DNA from 4 places in the Promicromonospora sp. NPDC050880 genome. Region 3 is predicted to be linked to each of the others. Evidence: riboswitches for the same ligand, from Rfam matches in the RefSeq annotation. Region 3 holds a riboswitch; each other region holds the start of a gene.

Region 1 (4,408 bases), on a different contig from region 3:
GGTGCAGCCCGTGACGCCCATCGAGTACACGGTGGGCATGGGCCAGACCTACGCCGTGGCCGACGACGACGTGCCCTCGGACTACTACCGCGCCACGACGTTCGACGGCTCGGGGCCGGGCGACCGCACGGTGGTCCGGGGCCAGGACGTGTACTACCAGCTCTGGCTCGCGCACCGGCACGTCTTCGTCAAGGCGGCCGACGTCGAGCTCCACGACCCGGTGGTCGCGGACGTGTCGGGCCCCTCGATTGAGGGCAAGGCCCGGGTAGGCCGGATCCTGACCGCCGACGCCGGCACCTACCTGCCGTACGACGTCGACGTGGCCTACCGCTGGCTCCGCGACGGCGAGCCGGTGGCCTGGGCGACCGGCCCTCGCTACCTGGTGACGGCCCGCGACCGGGGAGCGGACCTCACGGTCCGGGTCACGGTCTCCGCCCCGGGCCACACCCCGGCGTCCTACACGTCCGACCCGCTCCCGATCCCGCCCCGCTGACCCGCGTACGCCGTTGAGTGCGGGATATTCGCCCTTCCGGCACAGGGAAAAGGGCGAATATCCCGCACTCGACCGAGGGTCACCAGTTCGGGGTGAGGCCCGGGACCCTCCGGGGGAGGTCGACGTCCTTCGGGTGGTACACGTAGGTCAGGCCGTCGGTCGAGGTCTGCCAGACGCGCTCGAAGTTCTCCCGCGTGTACACGACCCGCACCGCGTCGTTCGTGGCGCCGTGCGGGTCGTTGAGGATCGGGTCGCCGTCGGCCGTGAACCCGCGCAGCACCACCAGGTGGCCGTCGGTCTCGTACCCGGCCTCCGGCATCTCCTCCGCCGTGAAGTTGATCGAGAGGACCAGCGGGATGCCGGCCGCGACGAACCGCTCGGCCTCGGCGAGGGAGCGCAGCCGGGTCACGAACGACGTCAGCCCGAACCTGTTCGCGTAGGCGGCGTTGAACGGCCAGTTGCCCGCGCCCTCGTAGGCGTAGTCCCAGGTGTTCATCGCGGCGTAGTCGACCTGCGGGTCGCCGTTCGGTGCCTCGATGCCCTCCAGCTCCTCGGGCGGCACCTCGCGCCCGTAGGAGTAGATGACCATCGTGGACGACGTCGGCGAGCACCACACCTGGCCGCCGCCCCCGAACTCGGGGTACTCGCCGCGGTGGATGTTCTGGCTGAACTGCGGCACGTCGAGCACGACCTCGCGGCCCAGTGTGAAGTCGCTGGTGCCGGTGTAGTGCGTGTCGGGCAGGTACTCGTTGGTCATGGTGGTCACGGCGTCCAGCCGCGGGGACACCCGGGCGCCCTCCGGCCGGTACAGGGTGACGCGCGTCTGGAACGCGTGCGGCTCGTGTCCCGACTTCGCGACGTACGTGTCGGTGAACAGGTACGCGTCGTCGTCGGCCTGGCCGTTCACGGAGGTGCGGTGGATGTCGCCCACGCCGCCGTCCGCGGGGGAGAAGTCGTCGCCCGAGGCCCAGCGCCCCATCACGAACCACTTCGTCCATGCCCCGTCGGCCTTGCGCCCGCGGAACTCGATCTCGACCCACGTCCCCGTCGGCGTCCTCGCGTTCCACGAGCTCACCGACTCGTCGACCGGGTACCCGGTCTCGACCACGGGCGACGTCCACCGGCCCGTCTCGTAGCGCACGGCGCCGCCGTCGCCGAACGGGTCGGTGTACTCGACCACCGCACCGCCCCGGCCCAGCACCAGCCCGCCGCGGGCGTCCGCACGCAGGTTGGTGGTCTCACCCGCGCGGAGCTCCCGCACCCCGTCCCACGCGGTGAGCGTGATCCGGTTGTCCGACGCCGCCACGTCCGGCGCCGAGCCCGCGGGCACGGCGCTCGCCGTGATCCCTGCCTGCATCACGAGTGCTCCTGTCGTCGCCAGCGCGAACGCCGTGGTCCGCAACCTTCTCCGTACCGACATGCCTGCCTCCAGGCTTCGGGGCCCACGTCCCGGTGAGCGAGCCGTCGACCTTCTCTATCAGAGCGGACGCGGGTGCAGAAGTGTTTTGGGCACGGCCGAAGAAGACCCGCACGGCGGCACGGTGCTAACGTCGTCCGCGATCCCACGGGTGCCCCGCGCAGGGGCTGAGATCGGGCTGGACGGCCCGGGACCGTTGAACCTGTCCGGTTAACACCGGCGTAGGAAGCAGGAGTCTGATGATGGAGCACACCCCTTCCCGCACGCTCGCGTACGAGCACGGCACCGATCCCGCGCACGACGCCGGCCTGCGGGTGCCGGTCACCGAGATCACGCTGGCGCCGTCCCCCGACGGCAGCCCGAACCCTCCGGTGCGGGTCTACCGCACGCAGGGTCCGGGCTCCGACCCGGTCCGCGGCCTCGGCCCGGCCCGCGAGCCGTGGGTCGTGGCCCGGGGCGACACCGAGGAGTACGACGGCCGCCGCCGGGCCCTGGCCGACGACGGGCGCGGCGCGGTGCGTCGCGGCGCCGCGACCCAGGAGTGGCAGGGCGAACGACGTCGCCCGCGCCGGGCGCTGCCCGGCCGGCGGGTGACCCAGATGCACTACGCGCGCCAGGGCGTGGTCACCCCCGAGATGCGGTTCGTCGCCCTGCGCGAGGGCTGCGACGTCGAGCTGGTCCGCAGCGAGGTCGCGGCCGGCCGGGCGATCATCCCGAACAACGTGAACCACCCCGAGTCCGAGCCGATGATCATCGGCAAGGCGTTCCTCGTGAAGGTCAACGCGAACATCGGCAACTCCGCCGTCCACAGCTCCATCGCGCAGGAGGTGGAAAAGCTCGAGTGGGCCACGAAGTGGGGCGCCGACACCGTGATGGACCTGTCCACCGGCGACGACATCCACACGACCCGCGAGTGGCTGCTGCGCAACTCGCCGGTCCCGATCGGCACCGTGCCGATCTACCAGGCGCTGGAGAAGGTGAACGGCGACGCGAGCGCGCTGACCTGGGAGATCTACCGCGACACGGTGATCGAGCAGTGCGAGCAGGGCGTCGACTACATGACGGTGCACGCCGGCGTGCTGCTGCGGTACGTGCCGCTCACGGCGGACCGCGTCACGGGGATCGTGAGCCGCGGCGGCTCGATCATGGCCGGCTGGTGCCTGGCGCACCACCAGGAGAACTTCCTCTACACGCACTTCGACGAGCTCTGCGAGATCTTCGCGGCCTACGACGTGGCGTTCTCCCTCGGCGACGGCCTGCGCCCCGGCTCGCTCGCCGACGCGAACGACGAGGCCCAGTTCGCCGAGCTGGACACGCTCGCCGAGCTCACGAAGCGGGCCTGGACCTACGACGTCCAGGTCATGGTCGAGGGCCCGGGCCACGTCCCGTTCCACCTGGTGCGCGAGAACGTGGAGCGGCAGCAGGAGCTGTGCGACGGCGCCCCGTTCTACACGCTGGGCCCTCTGGTCACGGACGTCGCGCCCGGCTACGACCACATCACGTCCGCCATCGGCGCCACCGAGATCGCCCGGTACGGCACGGCGATGCTCTGCTACGTGACGCCCAAGGAGCACCTCGGCCTGCCCGACCGTGACGACGTGCGCACGGGCGTGGTGACCTACAAGATCGCCGCGCACGCCGCCGACGTCGCCAAGGGACACCCCGGTGCGCGAGACCGGGACGACGCCCTGTCCAAGGCCCGGTTCGAGTTCCGCTGGCGCGACCAGTTCAACCTGTCGCTCGACCCCGAGCTGGCCGAGGCGTACCACGACGAGACGCTGCCGGCCGAGGCGGCGAAGACCGCGCACTTCTGCTCGATGTGCGGACCCAAGTTCTGCTCGATGCGCATCTCGCAGGACATCCGCGACGAGTTCGGCGGGGCGCCGGCCCAGGCCGCGCTCGCGGCCGCGGCGGAGGAGGGCATGGCGGCCAAGTCCGCGCAGTTCCGCGCCGCGGGCGGCGAGGTCTACCTCCCGTCCCCGCAGCTCCGCCCCTGACCCGTCCCCGTTGAGTGCGGGATGTTCGCCCTTTCTTGTGTGCCAGAAGGGCGAACATCCCGCACTCGACGGGGTGTGTCACGGGAGGTCGCTCAGGTCCGGGACCGGGCCCGTCGTGGTGCCCTCCACGAGGGTGACCGGGAGCAGCACCGACTCCGGCTCCTCCCCGGCGAGCAGCGCGACGACGGCCATGCCGAGCGCCCGGCCCTTCTCGACGAGCGGCTGGTGCACGCTGGTGAGCACGTCGGGGGACAGCCACGGCAGGTCGAGCCCGTCGAACCCGGCCACGGACACGTCCTCGGGGACCCGCAGGCCGAGCTCACGCGCCGCGATGACGGCCCCGGCGGCCAGCAGGTCGGAGTGCGCGACGATCGCCGTCGGCCGGTCCCGTGCAGGAGCCCACTCGGACAGGATCTCGGTGGCCGCGTCGCGCCCGTGCTCCACGAGCGACGCCGGCGTCTCCCACGACATGACCGGCTCGATGACGTCGCGCACGCCGGC
Region 2 (4,408 bases), on a different contig from region 3:
GGTCATGAAGCGGCTCCAGATCTCCTGGATCTGGAGGTTCCCATGTCCCCACCCGGCATCTCTCCCGACGACCCCGCGCTGCGCGCCGTCGTCATCGGCCTGGTCTCCGTCGAGCGGGTCAAGAGCGTCGTCGCCGTGGTCCGCGGCGTCGACGAGGACGCCGCCGAGCGCGTGCTCACCGACGTGGCCCGGGAGGCCGGTGTGCCCCTGTGGGCGGCCTCCGACCAGGTGCTCGCGAACCTGCAGACCCAGGTGGGCACCGCCGGCCTCACCCCGGACACGCTGGACCGCGCGCTCGACGCCGTCTGCCCGGCGGGTTCGTCAGGCTGAGCGGCCGGCGGCCGTGAGCACCTTCAGCAGGGCGCGCTCGTCGGCGTCCATCCACCGTGACGTGCGCGCGGCGGCGGCGCCGGAGCGCTCGACGAGGCGGTCGAGCTCGGCGCGGTCCTCGGTCAGCAGCACGGGGTGCACGTAGCTCTTGCGGCACACCGCCGGGGTGTTGTGCAGGTGGGCCGCGGCGATCCGGACGGCCTCGGCGCGCTGGGCGTCGTGCTCCTGCCGGGTGTGCGGCGTCAGCCCGCGCAGGTGGCCCAGGACGAGGGCGCTGGCGCCCCACGTCCGGAACGTCTTGGCGGTGTACCCGTCACCCATGACCCGGCCGAGGTACTCGTTGACGTCCCGGGACCCGACGGTGCGGGTCTCGTCGCCGTCCACGTACTGCAGCAGGCGCTGGCCCGGCAGCTCCTGGCACCGGCGCACCACGTTCGCCACGCGCCGGTCGTGCAGGACGACGTCGTGCGGGGTGCCCGACTTGCCGCGGAAGCGGAACCGGATCTCGGCGCCCTGCACCTCGGCGTGCCGGGAACGCAGGGTCGTCAGCCCGAACGACGCGCCGGACCGCACGTACTCGTCGTTCCCGACCCGGATCAGGGTCTCGTCGAGCAGCCGGACGACGGTCGCGACCACCCGCTGCGGGCCCAGCCGCGGTGAGCGCAGGTCGGCGTCGACCTGCTTGCGCAGCGTGACCAGGGCGCTGCCGAACTCCACCAGGTCGTCGAACTTCGCGGTGTCCCGCTGCTCGCGCCACAGCCGGTGGTAGAGGTACTGCTTGCGGTGTCTGGCGTCGCGCCCGGTGGCCTGGAGATGACCGGTGGGGTCGGCGCAGATCCACACGTCGGTCCATGCCGGCGGCACGGCGAGCGCGCGGAGGCGGGCCAGCGTCGCGGCGTCGGTGATGCGGGCGCCCCGGTGGTCCGTGTACGAGAACCCGCGACCCCGCCGCCGGCGGTGGATGCCGGGGTCGGAGTCGCTGGTGTGGGTGAGCGCGCTCAGCGGTTGGGCTCGGCATCCGAGATGTCCGCCAGGGCGGACGACGGGTCGCGCTCCACGGCGAGGTCGCCGATCGAGACGATGCCCACCAGCACGTCGCCGTCCAGCACCGGGACCCGGCGCACGGCGGCGGAGCGCATCACCTCGACCGCGGTCTCGACCGGGTCGGTGTGGCCGACCGTGACCACCTTCTCGCTGGCGACCTGCTGCACCGGGGCGTCCACGCCGTGGCCCTCGGCCAGGCCGCGCACCACCAGGTCCCGGTCGGTCACCACGCCGACGGCGGTGTTGTCGCTGGTCACGACCAGCGCGCCGACGTTCTCGGCGGCCATCAGCCGGGCGGCCTCGCGCAGCGGCTGGGCCGCGTCGACGGTGGTGGGTGCGGGGGTCATCACATCGGCGACCGTCTGCCGGGTCGTGTCGTTCTCCATCGTCGTTCTCCATCCCTCGGGACGTGGACGGCGGGCTGCTTCACCGACCCCTCCAGCATGGCCCGCGGGGCCCGCGCTCGCACGCGCGCCTCAGGCTGCCTCGACCCGCCTGCGCAGTGCGGCCGCGGCGGCCCGCGGGTCGGCGGCCTGCGTGATCGCGCGGACGACGACGACGCGCCGGGCCCCGGCCTCCAGCACCTGGTCCAGGCGCTCGGCGTCGATCCCGCCGATCGCGAACCACGGCGTGGCCGGGGCCCGGCCGGCCACCTCCCGCAGCAGGTCCAGGCCCACGGCGGGGCGGCCCGGCTTGGTCGGCGTGGCCCACAGCGGACCGACGCAGAAGTAGTCGACCCGCGGGTCGGCCTCCGCCGCCAGCGCCTCGTCGAGGGCGTGCGTGGACCGGCCCAGCACCGGGTCGTCGCCCAGCAGGGTGCGCACCGCGTCCGGCGGCAGGTCACCCTGGCCCATGTGCACCACCGGCGCGCGGGTCAGCCGGGCGACGTCGGCCCGGTCGTTGACCGCCCACAGGGCGCCGTGCTCGGTCGCCACGCGCGCGACGAGCGCCTGCAGCTCGATCTCGCGCGCGACGTCCAGCGACTTGTCCCGCAGCTGCACCACGTCGACCCCGCCCTCCAGCGCCGCGTGCAGGAACGGTTCCAGGTCACCCGTGCCCTCGCGGGCGTCGGTGCACAGGTACAGGCGGGCGTCGGCCAGGCGGGCGCGCGGGTCGGTGCGGTGGTCCACGGCGCGAGTGTAGGCCCGCCCCGCACGGGGGTTAGGGTGGTCGCGTGCACGGGAGCCCCGCACGGGGCTGAGAGGGCGCAGGGCGCCGACCGTCGAACCTGATCTGGGTCATGCCAGCGAAGGGAGCAGCATCATGAGCAGCCGTGCGTGCGACGTCCTCGTGGTCGGCGCGGGCGTCGTCGGGCTGACCGCGGCCTGGCGCGCGCTGGACGCCGGAGCCGGCGTGGTCGTCCTGGACCCCGCGCCCGGCGACGGTGCCACCCACGCCGCCGCGGGCATGCTCGCGCCCGTCATGGAGGCGGGCTTCGGCGAGGAGGGGCAGGCCCGGCTGGGTACCGCGGCGCTCGCCCTGTGGCCCTCCTACGCCTCGGCGGTCGAGCACGCGGCCGGCCTGCCGCCCGGCGCCGTCGGCCTGGACACGACGTCGGGCACCCTCGCCCTCGCCTACGACGCCGACGACGTGGTGGCCCTGCGCCGCCTGCTCGCCCTGCACCGCCAGTGGGGCCTCGGCTCGGCCGAGCTGCCACCCGCCGCGGCGCGCGAGCGCGAACCGGGGACGGGGCCCCGCGTGGCGGGCGCGGCGTGGGTGCCGGGGGACCACAGCGTGGACCCGCGGGCCCTGCACGCGGCGCTCGCGGGCGTGGTCGCGGCCCGCGGCACGGTCGTGCGCCGTGCGGCGGCAGCCCTCACCTGGGCGGACGGCGCCGTGACCGGGGCGGTCGACGCCGCGGGCACCACGTACGCGGCCGGCACCGTGGTCCTGGCCGCGGGGCACGCGAGCGGGACCCTGTACGCGGGCGCCCCGACGCGCCCCGTGCCGGGCACGACGCTGCGCCTGCTCGCCGACGCCGACCGGGCACCCCGGGTGGTGGTGCGCGGCGTGGTGCAGGGCCGCCCCGTGTACGCGGTACCCCGCCCCGTGCGGCCCGACGGCACGCGCGAGGTGGTCGTGGGCGCGACGTCCCACGAGCGCGCCGACGACCACCTGACCCGGGCCGGCGACGTCTTCGCCCTGCTGCGCGACGTCCGCGTGCTGCTGCCCGGCCTGGACGAGGCCGTGCTGCTGGAGGCGACCACCCGGTCCCGCCCCGGCAGCCCCGACAACGCGCCGCTGCTGGGCCGGGCCGCCCCCGGCCTCCACCTCGCCACCGGCCACCACCGCAACGGCATCCTGCTGGCCCCGCTCACGGCGGCCGCGCTCGACCACGCGCTGGGTGCGGCCCCGTCCGCCTGGGCGGACGAGGAAGCGGCCGGGGCCGCGGTGGCCGCCGCCGCCCGGTACGCCGACCCGCTCCGGTTCGGCCCGGCGTGCGGCACCCCGGCGGGCCGCACCCCTGTGTCCAGCACCATCGAAGGAGGCACCGCATGACCAGCCACCCCGACCAGACCAGCCACCCCGGCCGCACGGGTTCGCCCGGCACCGCCCTCGTCAACGGCGACCCGTACCCGCTGCCCGCGCCGCTGCCCGTCACCGACCTCGTGGCGCGCCTGCTGCCCGGCGTCGTGGTGGACGGCGCCCCGCAGGGCGTGGCGGTCGCGCTGGACGACGTCGTCGTGCCGCGCGGAGCGTGGGACACCACGACCGTCCGCCCGGGCGACCGGGTCGAGGTCGTCACCGCGGTGCAGGGAGGCTGACCATGACGGAGCCGACGGAACCGGTCGTGCCGGACGCGCCGCTGACCATCGCGGGCACGGAGCTGTCCTCGCGCCTGGTCATGGGCACCGGGGGAGCGGCGAGCCTGCTCGCGCTGGAGGACGCGCTCGTGGCGTCCGGCACGGAGCTGACCACCGTGGCGATGCGCCGGGTGTCGCGACCGCGTGCCGCGGACGACCCGGCGCGCGCCGGTGACCCCTCGGTGTGGGGGCTGCTCGCGCGGCTCGGCATCCGCGCGCTGCCCAACACG
Region 3 (4,408 bases):
GACTGGATCGCCGCCACGGACCCCGTGAAGATCCCCGTCTACGTGGTGATCTGGCTGGGCTGGGCTGCCGCCGTCTTCTGGTCGGTGCGGGCGCACCGGCGTGCCAAGGCCCTGGAGTCCGAGCAGTCCCCGGAGCCGGAGGCCGATAGCGTGTCGGCATGACGTCCGACCAGGTAGCGGTGATCACCGTCTCCGACCGTTGCGCGCGCGGCGAGGCCGAGGACCGTTCCGGCCCCACCGCCGTGTCGCTCCTGCGCCAGGCGGGCCACACCGAGGTGCGCACCTACCTGGTGCCCGACGGCGTCGAGCCGGTCCGCGGAGTGCTGCGGACCGCGCTCGACGACGGCGCCCGGCTGGTGGTCACCACGGGCGGTACGGGTATCACGCCCCGCGACCTCACCCCTGAGGGCACGGCCGAGGTGCTCGAGTACCAGATCCCCGGCATCGCGGAGTCGGTGCGGCAGCAGGGGGTCGCCGCCGGGGTGCCCACGGCCGTGCTCTCCCGCGGGCTCGCCGGCGTCGCCCGGTCGGGTGACGGGGCGCGTGCGCTCGTCGTGAACCTGCCGGGATCCTCCGGCGGCGTGCGCGACGGGCTCCAGGTGGTGCTCACGCTGTGGCCCCACGTGCGGTCGCAGCTCGACGGCGCCGACCACTGAGCCCGCGACGGCGCGGAGCTCGGCTCAGCCGCCCGCGAAGGGCGGCAGCACGTCCACGGTGACCCCGTCCGGCACCGGCGCGGCCCCGTCCGTCGTCCGTGCCCCCGCGACGAGCAGGGCACAGCGCGGCAGCACGTCGCCGAGGCCCGGGTGGGCGCCGGCCAGGGCGGCGCGGAGGGCGGCGACCGAGGTCGGCCCGTCGACCTGTTCGGTGGGGAGCCCGGCCGCCTCGCGGGCACCGGCGAAGTAGCGGACGGTGATCATGCGCCGCGCACCCAGTCGCCGGACTTGCCGCCCGTCTTGCGCTCCAGGCGCACGTCCGCGAGCGAGACGGACTTGTCGAGCCCCTTGACCATGTCGACGACGGCCAGACCGGCGACCGCCACGGCCGTCAGCGCCTCCATCTCGACACCCGTGCGGTCGGCGGTGCGCACGGTCGCCGTGATCTCGACGCCGTCGTCGGTCACCACGAGGTCCACCGCGGCGCCGTGCACGCCGATCACGTGCGCCAGCGGCAGCAGCTCGGGTGTCCGCTTGGCGGCCGCGATGCCCGCGATGCGGGCCACGGCCAGGACGTCGCCCTTGGGCACGGCGCCGTCCCGCAGGGCGCGCACGACGTCGGGGGTGCAGCGCACCGTGCCCGAGGCGGTGGCAGAGCGGACCGTCGGCTGCTTGGCGGTGACGTCGACCATGCGGGCCTGGCCGCGGTCGTCCAGATGCGTGAAGCTCACGGGACCAGGGTGCCACGAGCGCTCCGGTGCCCGTTCGGCTGTCCGAAGTATCCGAACTGTTCTAAGGTGGTTGGTCTCGGAGTCATGAAGCGGCTCCAGGTCCCCTCGGATCTGGGAGGTTCACATGTCCCCCGACAAGAAGCACGGTCTCGCCCTCGTGGACGGCGGCGACGTCTCGTCCGCCCTGCCGCGGGTCGCGCCCGGCGAGCTGGCGGACGCCCTCGGCATCGGAACCAACCTGCTGATCGGCCGGTACCGCGTAGGCCTGGCAACCGGCGACTGGTGGTGGTCCGACGAGGTCTACACCATGCACGGCTGGCGGCGGCACGAGGTGGAACCCGGCCTCGACGCGCTACGTTCCCGCAAGCACCCTGACGACCGCCTCCGGGTGGTGCGCGCCGCCAGCGAGGCCCTGCGGGTCGGCCGGCCGTTCGCCTGCGCCCACCGCATCGTCGACAAGAACGGGCGCACGCGATCGGTCGTGGTCATCGGCCAGGGGCAACGTCGAGAATCCGGCGGAGGCCCCGAGGTGGCGGGCTACGTGCTGGACGTGACGCCGGTCCAGAAGGAGGCGCTGAACCGCCGCTCGGCCGGGGCGGTCCAGCGCGCGTTCGTCAGCCAGGCGGCGATCGAGCAGGTCAAGGGCGTCATCGTCGCGGTACGCGGAGTGGACGAGGCGACCGCCGACGCGACCCTGCGCGAGGTCGCCGCCACCGTCGGCGTGCCCCTGCGTCTCGCGGCGGACCAGGTCATGGCCGCGCTCCGCGCCGACGACGAGAAGGCGGGGGTGACGCAGGCCGCGCTGACGCGCGCGCTCGACGCCGTCCAGCCGGTGGGGCGGCCGCGGAGCCATGACGCGCTGCTGACCCGGCGGCCGCGCCGGTCACACCGCTGAGCGACGCGCCGCGATACGCAGTGCGGCGGTGTGCGCGCCCTTCGCTGCCAGGCGCTTGGCGAACACCGCCGTGCCGGCCGCGACGGCCGCGAACACCGTCGCCTGCACCAGGTCCAGCTCCGGGTCGTCCGGCTTGTTGGGCGCGTCGTTGCCGGTCACACCCTTCCAGATCATGCTGACCGCCTTCTGCGCGACCCAGCCGGCCGCGATAGTCAGGGCGAGGGTGCCGACCTTCTCGGCGAGTGTCTGTTCCGTCTCAATCTGGGCCACCTCTACACCGTAGCCCCCGACGGCGGACTAGGCTGCACGGAAACGACAGGGGAGCGCCCCGACGGCGCTGAGAGTGCGGAGAACCGCAGACCCTTGAACCTGATCCGGTTCACACCGGCGGAGGAAGTCGAGGCACGATGTTGCGTCTTTCCGGTGCCCCCTGGGGCGCCTTCCACAGCGGTACGGTCGGCGGCGCGGTCGCCGTGGCACTCCTGGTCGCCGGCTGCGCCGGCGGTTCGGGCGCTACCGGTTCCGAGGACACCACGTCGGCAGGCGCGGCGTCGGGCACCGTGACGCTGGTGACCCACGACTCGTGGGCGCTGGACGAGAAGCTGGTGGACCGGTTCGAGCAGGAGTCGGGCCTGACCGTCGAGGTCAGCGCGGCGGGCGACGCCGGGACGCTCGTGAACCAGCTGGTGCTGACCAAGGACGCGCCGCTGGGCGACGCCGTGTTCGGCATCGACAACACGTTCGCCTCCCGCGCGCTGGAGGCCGGGGTGGTCGAGGAGTACACGCCGGAGGGCCTGCCCGAGGGCGTCGAGCAGGTGGGGGGTGCGCTCACACCGGTCGACCAGGGCGACGTGTGCGTGAACGCCGACGAGGCGTGGTTCGAGGAGTCGGGCCTGGAGGTGCCGAAGACCATGGAGGACCTCGCCGACCCCGAGTACAAGGACCTGCTCGTGGTGACCAACCCGGCGACGTCGTCCCCGGGGCTCGCGTTCCTGCTGGCGACGATCGGCGCGTTCGGCGAGGACGGGTTCGAGGACTACTGGGCGTCGCTCGTGGACAACGGCGTCAAGGTCGCCGACTCGTGGGAGGACGCCTACTACGTGGACTTCTCCGGGGCGGGCGAGGGCGGTGAGCGGCCGCTGGCGCTGTCGTACGCGACGTCGCCCGCGTTCACCGTGACCGAGGACGGCGCCGCGTCGACCACCAGCGCGCTGCTGGACACCTGCTTCCGGCAGGTCGAGTACGCAGGCGTGCTGGCCGGCTCCGACAACCCCGAGGGTGCCCGCGCCCTGGTGGACTTCCTGCTCACCGAGGACGTGCAGGCCGCCCTGCCGGAGTCGATGTACATGTACCCGGCCGATGCCTCGGTGGAGCTCCCCGCCGACTGGCAGAAGTTCGCGCCGCAGGCCGAGGCGCCGTTCGAGGTGGACCCGGCCGACGTGAGCGAGCACCGCGACGAGTGGATCGAACGGTGGACCGAGACGGTCGTGGGCTGAGCCGGAGCCGGACGCCGGCGGACCGGCCTGGGCGCGGGCCCCGGCCCGCACCGTTCCTGTGGGGAGCGGCGGTCGCCGTCCCCCTGGCCTTCCTCGGCGTCTTCTTCGCGTGGCCGGTGGTCGCGCTCGTCGTGCGGGGCTTCGTGCTCGACGGCGCGCTCGATCTCACCGGCTTCACCGAGGTGCTGTCCCGGCCGCGCACCTGGCGGCTCGTGGGGCTCACGCTCACCCAGGCGGTGCTCGGTACGGCGTTCTCGGTGCTGCTCGGGCTGCCGCTCGCCTACCTCCTGTACCGGCGGGCGTTCCCCGGGCGCACTCTGGTGCGCGGGCTGGTGACGGTGCCGTTCGTGCTGCCGGCCGTCGTGGTCGGCGTCGCGTTCCGCGCGCTGTTCGCGCCCGGCGGCACCCTCGGGTTCCTCGGGCTGGAGGAGTCGCTCGCCGGGATCGTCGTCGCGCTCGTGTTCTTCAACGTGTCCGTGGTGGTGCGCACCGTCGGCGGGCTGTGGGAACGGCTCGACCCCCGTGCCGAGGAGGCCGCGGCCTCGCTCGGCGCGGGGCCCGCCCGGGTGTTCCGCACCGTCACGCTGCCCTCGCTCGCGCCCGCGATCACGTCCGCGGCCTCGGTGGTCT
Region 4 (4,408 bases), on a different contig from region 3:
CGGGTGGCCCGGCACCTGCGCGAGGCCGGGGTCGACGTCAGCGCGATCTGGGCGGCGTCCCGCTGGAACATGGGCGAGGACGGCGAGGCGCCCAACCGGCGCCACCCGCTGCCCGGCGACCCGCGCGGCCCGCAGACCGCCGCCGCCCTGCGGGCCGTCGCCGGGCTGCCGCGCGGTGCCGCGCTCCTCGGTCTCTACCTGTGGTCGCAGGCCAGCGACGCGCTGCAGTACACCTTCCGGCACGGCCGGATCATCGTGCCGCTGCGCGCGTTCGTCGAGACCTGGGAGACGTGCCGCGACGAGGCCCCCGACGCCGTGTGCCGGGCCGAGGGCGACGCCGTGGCCGTCCTGCTGCGCACGCTCATCACGCAGATGCACACGTCGGCCGCCCGCAGCGCGGGCAGCCTGCCCCGGCTCGCCGGGGCCGCCGCGCGGGCCGGTCAGAGGTGCGCGGACCTGCTGCGTGCCGCCCGGGCCATCCCCGACCCGGCGTCCCCGTTCCGCCGGGAGCTCGTACCGCAGGCCGTGACGCGGATCCGCTACTTCCGCGCGCTCGCCGAGGCGTCGGTGGCCGCGGACGAGGCGATGGCGGGCCGGCCCGACCGCCTCGGCCCCGCGCTCGACGGGCTGCGCGCCGCCGAGACCGACCGGCACCTCAACTACATCCTGGCCAGCGAGCTGCGCTCCTACCGGATGCACCTGACGGAGCTGCACCGCAACCTCGGCGCGCGGTGGCTCACGCTGGACCGGCTCAAGACCGTCTACATCTACCCGTTCGGGCTGCGGGACGTGAGCCCGGCCGCCGCCGTCGCGGCGATCCGCGGCATCGCCGACCGCGACGAACGCCCCTGGCTGCTGGGCGTCCGGACCGTCGCGACACGCGCCCGCCTCAAGATGGACGACGTCTGGGCGAGCGTCGACCGTGCCGCCCGCCCGTACGGCGGGGCCTCGCTGTCCATGCCCGACGTGCGGCTGGAACAGCCCGACGGCACGCTCATCGCCGAGCTGACCTGCGACGTGCGGTTCACCGAGTTCGGCAACCACTACGTGCGGTTCCGGTACTCGGCGCACGACCAGTCGCCGCAGCAGGTGCGCGACGCCCGGTTCCGGCTGTCCAACCTGCACGCCGACATCCGGGTGCGGTGGATCGCGCCGGACGGCTCGCCGCTCGACGTCGACCACGGCGACGCCCTGCCGCCCGAGCGCCTGTTCGACCTCGCCGACCTGCTCCAGCGCGCCACGGCGGACCTGGTCCGCACGGGGACCGAGATCGCCCAGGGACGGGCGCACGTGGTCACCACCGTCTACGAGGCCAGCCGCGGCACCGGCCCCGCGGCACCCCGGGCGGCCCGCACGCCGGTCGCGATGGGTGACGAGCTGCTCGCCGCGTTCGGCTCGCAGGTGCTGCTCCAGCCGGTCTCGTACGGCACCGCGACGCTGTGCGACTGGACCCTGCGCCAGCGCAACCCGGTGCTGCTGGAAGGCGTGCGGCACCTGGGTGACGTCGTGGCGGTGACCACCAACTCCACGACGGTCGCGCTGGTGGGCGCGGCGCACTTCAAGATCTCCCAGTACGGCTCGCTGGCCGAGTTCGTCGCGAGCCTCAACGGGCTGTTCAGCGCCTGGAACGCCACGCTGGCCGACCACCTGCGGATCGTCGCGGCCATGCTCGCCGACCACGACGTGAACAACGGCGCCGACCTGGCCGAGCGCAAGGAGCGGCTGACCCGCGAGCAGCTGCGCCTGCACGAGTTCGCCTCGGAGGTGCGCACCACGCTGACCACCATCACCTCACCCACGTTCCTGGCCTCCGCCCTCGAGTCCCGGATGCTCAACCAGCTCCTGCACGCCTCGCACTTCGAGCAGCAGGCCGCGGTGGTCACCGAACGGCTGCGCGAGCTGCTCCAGGAACCCATCGCCACGCGGCTCGCCGCCCTCGAGCGCCTGCACGGCGACCGCGAGCGCGCCGAGGAGGCGAGGCGGGAGCGCGGCAGGCGCCGGCTCATGGACGGCACCCTCTCGGCCATCACGGTGTTCGCCGGCGTCTACGCGCTGATCGGGACGGTCCAGGTGGCCCTGGACGCGGCGCTGATCGACGGCGTCCAGGCGGTCGCGGCCACGGCCCTGGTCACCGTGGGCGCGCTGGTGACAGGCCTGGCCGTCTTCAACTGGACGCGCGGTCACTGACCCCTCGATCCGGTCTAGGGTGGGCCCACATGGCGCGGGGCGCCGGGGCACAGCCCGGCTGAGACGTACCCGTGGAACCTGATCTAGGTAGTGCTAGCGAAGGGAACGCCTCATGGGCTCCGTCCTGCCCGAACCTCTGCCCGGCGCCGCAGCGCGCACGCGTCCCGCCGGCCACCCCGTGGTGGCGCTGACGATCGCCGGCTCCGACCCGTCCGGCGGGGCCGGGATCCAGGCCGACCTGAAGACGTTCGCCGCCCTGGGCGGCTACGGCTGCGCGGTGCTCACGGGCCTGACCGCGCAGTCCACGACGGGCGTGACCCGGGTGCTGCCCGTCCCGGCCGACATGGTCACCGCACAGCTCGGCACCCTGTTCGCCGACGTCGCCGTGGACACGGTGAAGATCGGCATGACGACGGACGCCGAGGTCGCCCGCGCGATCGCCGCCGCCCTGCGCGACCTTCGGGCCGGTGCGCGGCCGCCGTTCGTGGTGCTCGACCCGGTCATGGTCGCGACGTCGGGCGACCGGCTGCTGGCGCGCGAGGCCGAGACGGTGCTCCGCGAGGAGCTGCTGCCCCTGTCCGACCTCGTGACGCCGAACCTGCCCGAGGCGGCCGTGCTGCTCGGCACCGACCCCGCCCGGGACGCCGCCGAGGCCGCGGACCAGGCCCGCGCGCTGCTGGGCCTCGGCGCACGGTTCGCCCTGGTCAAGGGCGGGCACCTCACGTCCGCGGAGGCGGTGGACCACCTCGCGGGCCCGGGGCTCGGGGCGGGAGCCGGCGACGTCGTGGCGCTCGCCGCGCCCCGGGTCGCGACGCGCAACACCCACGGCACGGGCTGCACGCTGAGCTCGGCGTGCGCCGTGCTGCGGCCCGTGCACGACGGCTGGGAGCCCGCGGTGCGCGCCGCGAAGGACTACCTCACGGGGGCGCTGCGCGCGGCGGACGACCTCGTGGTGGGCGGCACCGGCACGGCGGCCGGGCCGTGGCGCGGCCACGGCCCCGTCCACCACGGCTTCGCCACCGCCTTGTCACCTACGCCGTCTTGAGGATCTCCGCGGCCCGCGCCCGGGCCCACGCGTCGGCCTCGAGCACGCCCTCGACCGACCCCGCATCGCCCGCGCCCGTCGCCGCGTGCGCCTCGACGACGGCGGCGACCGTGTCGACGATGTCGAGGAACCCGATGGTGCCGTCGTGGAAGGCGTCCACGCAGACCTCGTTCGCCGCGTTGTAGACCGCGGGGAACGTCCCGCCGGCCTCACCGACCTGTCGCGCCAGGCGGACGGCGGGGAAGGCGTCGTCGTCCAGCGGCGCGAACTCCCAGGTGGCGGCCTGCGTCCAGTCGATCCCGACGTCGACGTCGGGCAGGCGGTCCGGCCAGGACAGGCCGAGGGCGATGGGCACGAGCATCCGCGGCGGGCCGGCCTGCGCGATGGTGGACCCGTCCACGAACTCGACCATGGAGTGGATCATCTGCTGCGGGTGCACCACCACGTCGATCGCGCTGAACGGGAGGTCGAACAGCAGGTGCGCCTCGATGACCTCCAGCCCCTTGTTCACCAGGGTCGCGGAGTTGGTGGTGACCACGCGCCCCATCGCGAAGTTGGGGTGCCGCAGGGCCTGCGCGGGCGTCACCTCGCGCAGCTCGTCGCGGGTGCGTCCCCGGAAGGGCCCGCCGCTCGCGGTCACCACGAGCTTGCGCACCTCGGACGCCGACCCCGAGCGCAGTGCCTGGGCGATGGCCGAGTGCTCCGAGTCCACGGGCACGATCTGGCCCTCGTGCCGCACGGCCGCCGTGACCAGCGCGCCGCCCACCACCAGCGACTCCTTGTTCGCGAGCGCCAGCGTCGATCCGGCCTCCAGCGCGGCGAGCGTGGGCCGCAGTCCGACCGAGCCCGTGATGCCGTTGAGCACGACGTCGCTGCCGCGGCCGGCCAGCTCGGTGGCGGCGCCGGGCCCGGCGAGCACCTCGACGCCGTCGGCCCCCGCCTCGGCGAGCAGGGCGGTCAGCGCGGGGCGGGCGGCGGCGTCGGCCACGGCGACGGCGCGGACGCCGAGGGCGGCCGCCTGGCGCGCGAGGAGCGGCAGGTCCGTGCCGCCGGCGGACAGCGCGTCCACGCGGAACCGGTCGGGGTTGCGCCCGATGACGTCGACGGCCTGGGTGCCGATGGAGCCGGTGGAGCCGAGGAGGGTGACGCTTCGCATGGGGCCATCCTGTCAGGCCC

The links. A riboswitch is a leader RNA that binds a small molecule or an ion and turns the genes downstream of it on or off. The one in region 3 is predicted to bind thiamine pyrophosphate.
Region 1: it holds a riboswitch for thiamine pyrophosphate, as region 3 does, so the genes downstream of both, thiC (phosphomethylpyrimidine synthase ThiC) here and ACIBBF_RS10720 (thiamine ABC transporter substrate binding subunit) in region 3, are expected to answer to the same signal.
Region 2: it holds a riboswitch for thiamine pyrophosphate, as region 3 does, so the genes downstream of both, ACIBBF_RS22285 (FAD-dependent oxidoreductase) here and ACIBBF_RS10720 (thiamine ABC transporter substrate binding subunit) in region 3, are expected to answer to the same signal.
Region 4: it holds a riboswitch for thiamine pyrophosphate, as region 3 does, so the genes downstream of both, thiD (bifunctional hydroxymethylpyrimidine kinase/phosphomethylpyrimidine kinase) here and ACIBBF_RS10720 (thiamine ABC transporter substrate binding subunit) in region 3, are expected to answer to the same signal.

What each region holds. Positions count from the first base shown of each region.
Region 1 is NZ_JBITFV010000028.1:40,824-45,231, forward strand. It holds gene ACIBBF_RS25145 (N-acetylmuramoyl-L-alanine amidase) at 1-493, shown strand, start outside; gene ACIBBF_RS25150 (C39 family peptidase) at 573-1,913, opposite strand; TPP riboswitch at 2,050-2,155, shown strand; gene thiC (phosphomethylpyrimidine synthase ThiC) at 2,153-3,907, shown strand; gene ACIBBF_RS25160 (LacI family DNA-binding transcriptional regulator) at 3,986-4,408, opposite strand, start outside.
Region 2 is NZ_JBITFV010000019.1:17,181-21,588, reverse strand. It holds gene ACIBBF_RS22305 (hypothetical protein) at 43-330, shown strand; gene ACIBBF_RS22300 (DNA topoisomerase IB) at 322-1,293, opposite strand; gene ACIBBF_RS22295 (CBS domain-containing protein) at 1,329-1,760, opposite strand; gene thiE (thiamine phosphate synthase) at 1,851-2,504, opposite strand; TPP riboswitch at 2,543-2,646, shown strand; gene ACIBBF_RS22285 (FAD-dependent oxidoreductase) at 2,638-3,873, shown strand; gene thiS (sulfur carrier protein ThiS) at 3,870-4,139, shown strand; gene ACIBBF_RS22275 (thiazole synthase) at 4,142-4,408, shown strand, end outside.
Region 3 is NZ_JBITFV010000005.1:6,196-10,603, forward strand. It holds gene ACIBBF_RS10690 (sulfite exporter TauE/SafE family protein) at 1-162, shown strand, start outside; gene ACIBBF_RS10695 (molybdenum cofactor biosynthesis protein B) at 159-656, shown strand; gene ACIBBF_RS10700 (MoaD/ThiS family protein) at 681-920, opposite strand; gene moaC (cyclic pyranopterin monophosphate synthase MoaC) at 917-1,387, opposite strand; gene ACIBBF_RS10710 (PAS and ANTAR domain-containing protein) at 1,512-2,282, shown strand; gene ACIBBF_RS10715 (DUF4235 domain-containing protein) at 2,271-2,552, opposite strand; TPP riboswitch at 2,590-2,695, shown strand; gene ACIBBF_RS10720 (thiamine ABC transporter substrate binding subunit) at 2,690-3,778, shown strand; gene ACIBBF_RS10725 (ABC transporter permease) at 3,754-4,408, shown strand, end outside.
Region 4 is NZ_JBITFV010000012.1:39,075-43,482, forward strand. It holds gene ACIBBF_RS18335 (hypothetical protein) at 1-2,187, shown strand, start outside; TPP riboswitch at 2,213-2,310, shown strand; gene thiD (bifunctional hydroxymethylpyrimidine kinase/phosphomethylpyrimidine kinase) at 2,300-3,232, shown strand; gene dxr (1-deoxy-D-xylulose-5-phosphate reductoisomerase) at 3,219-4,388, opposite strand.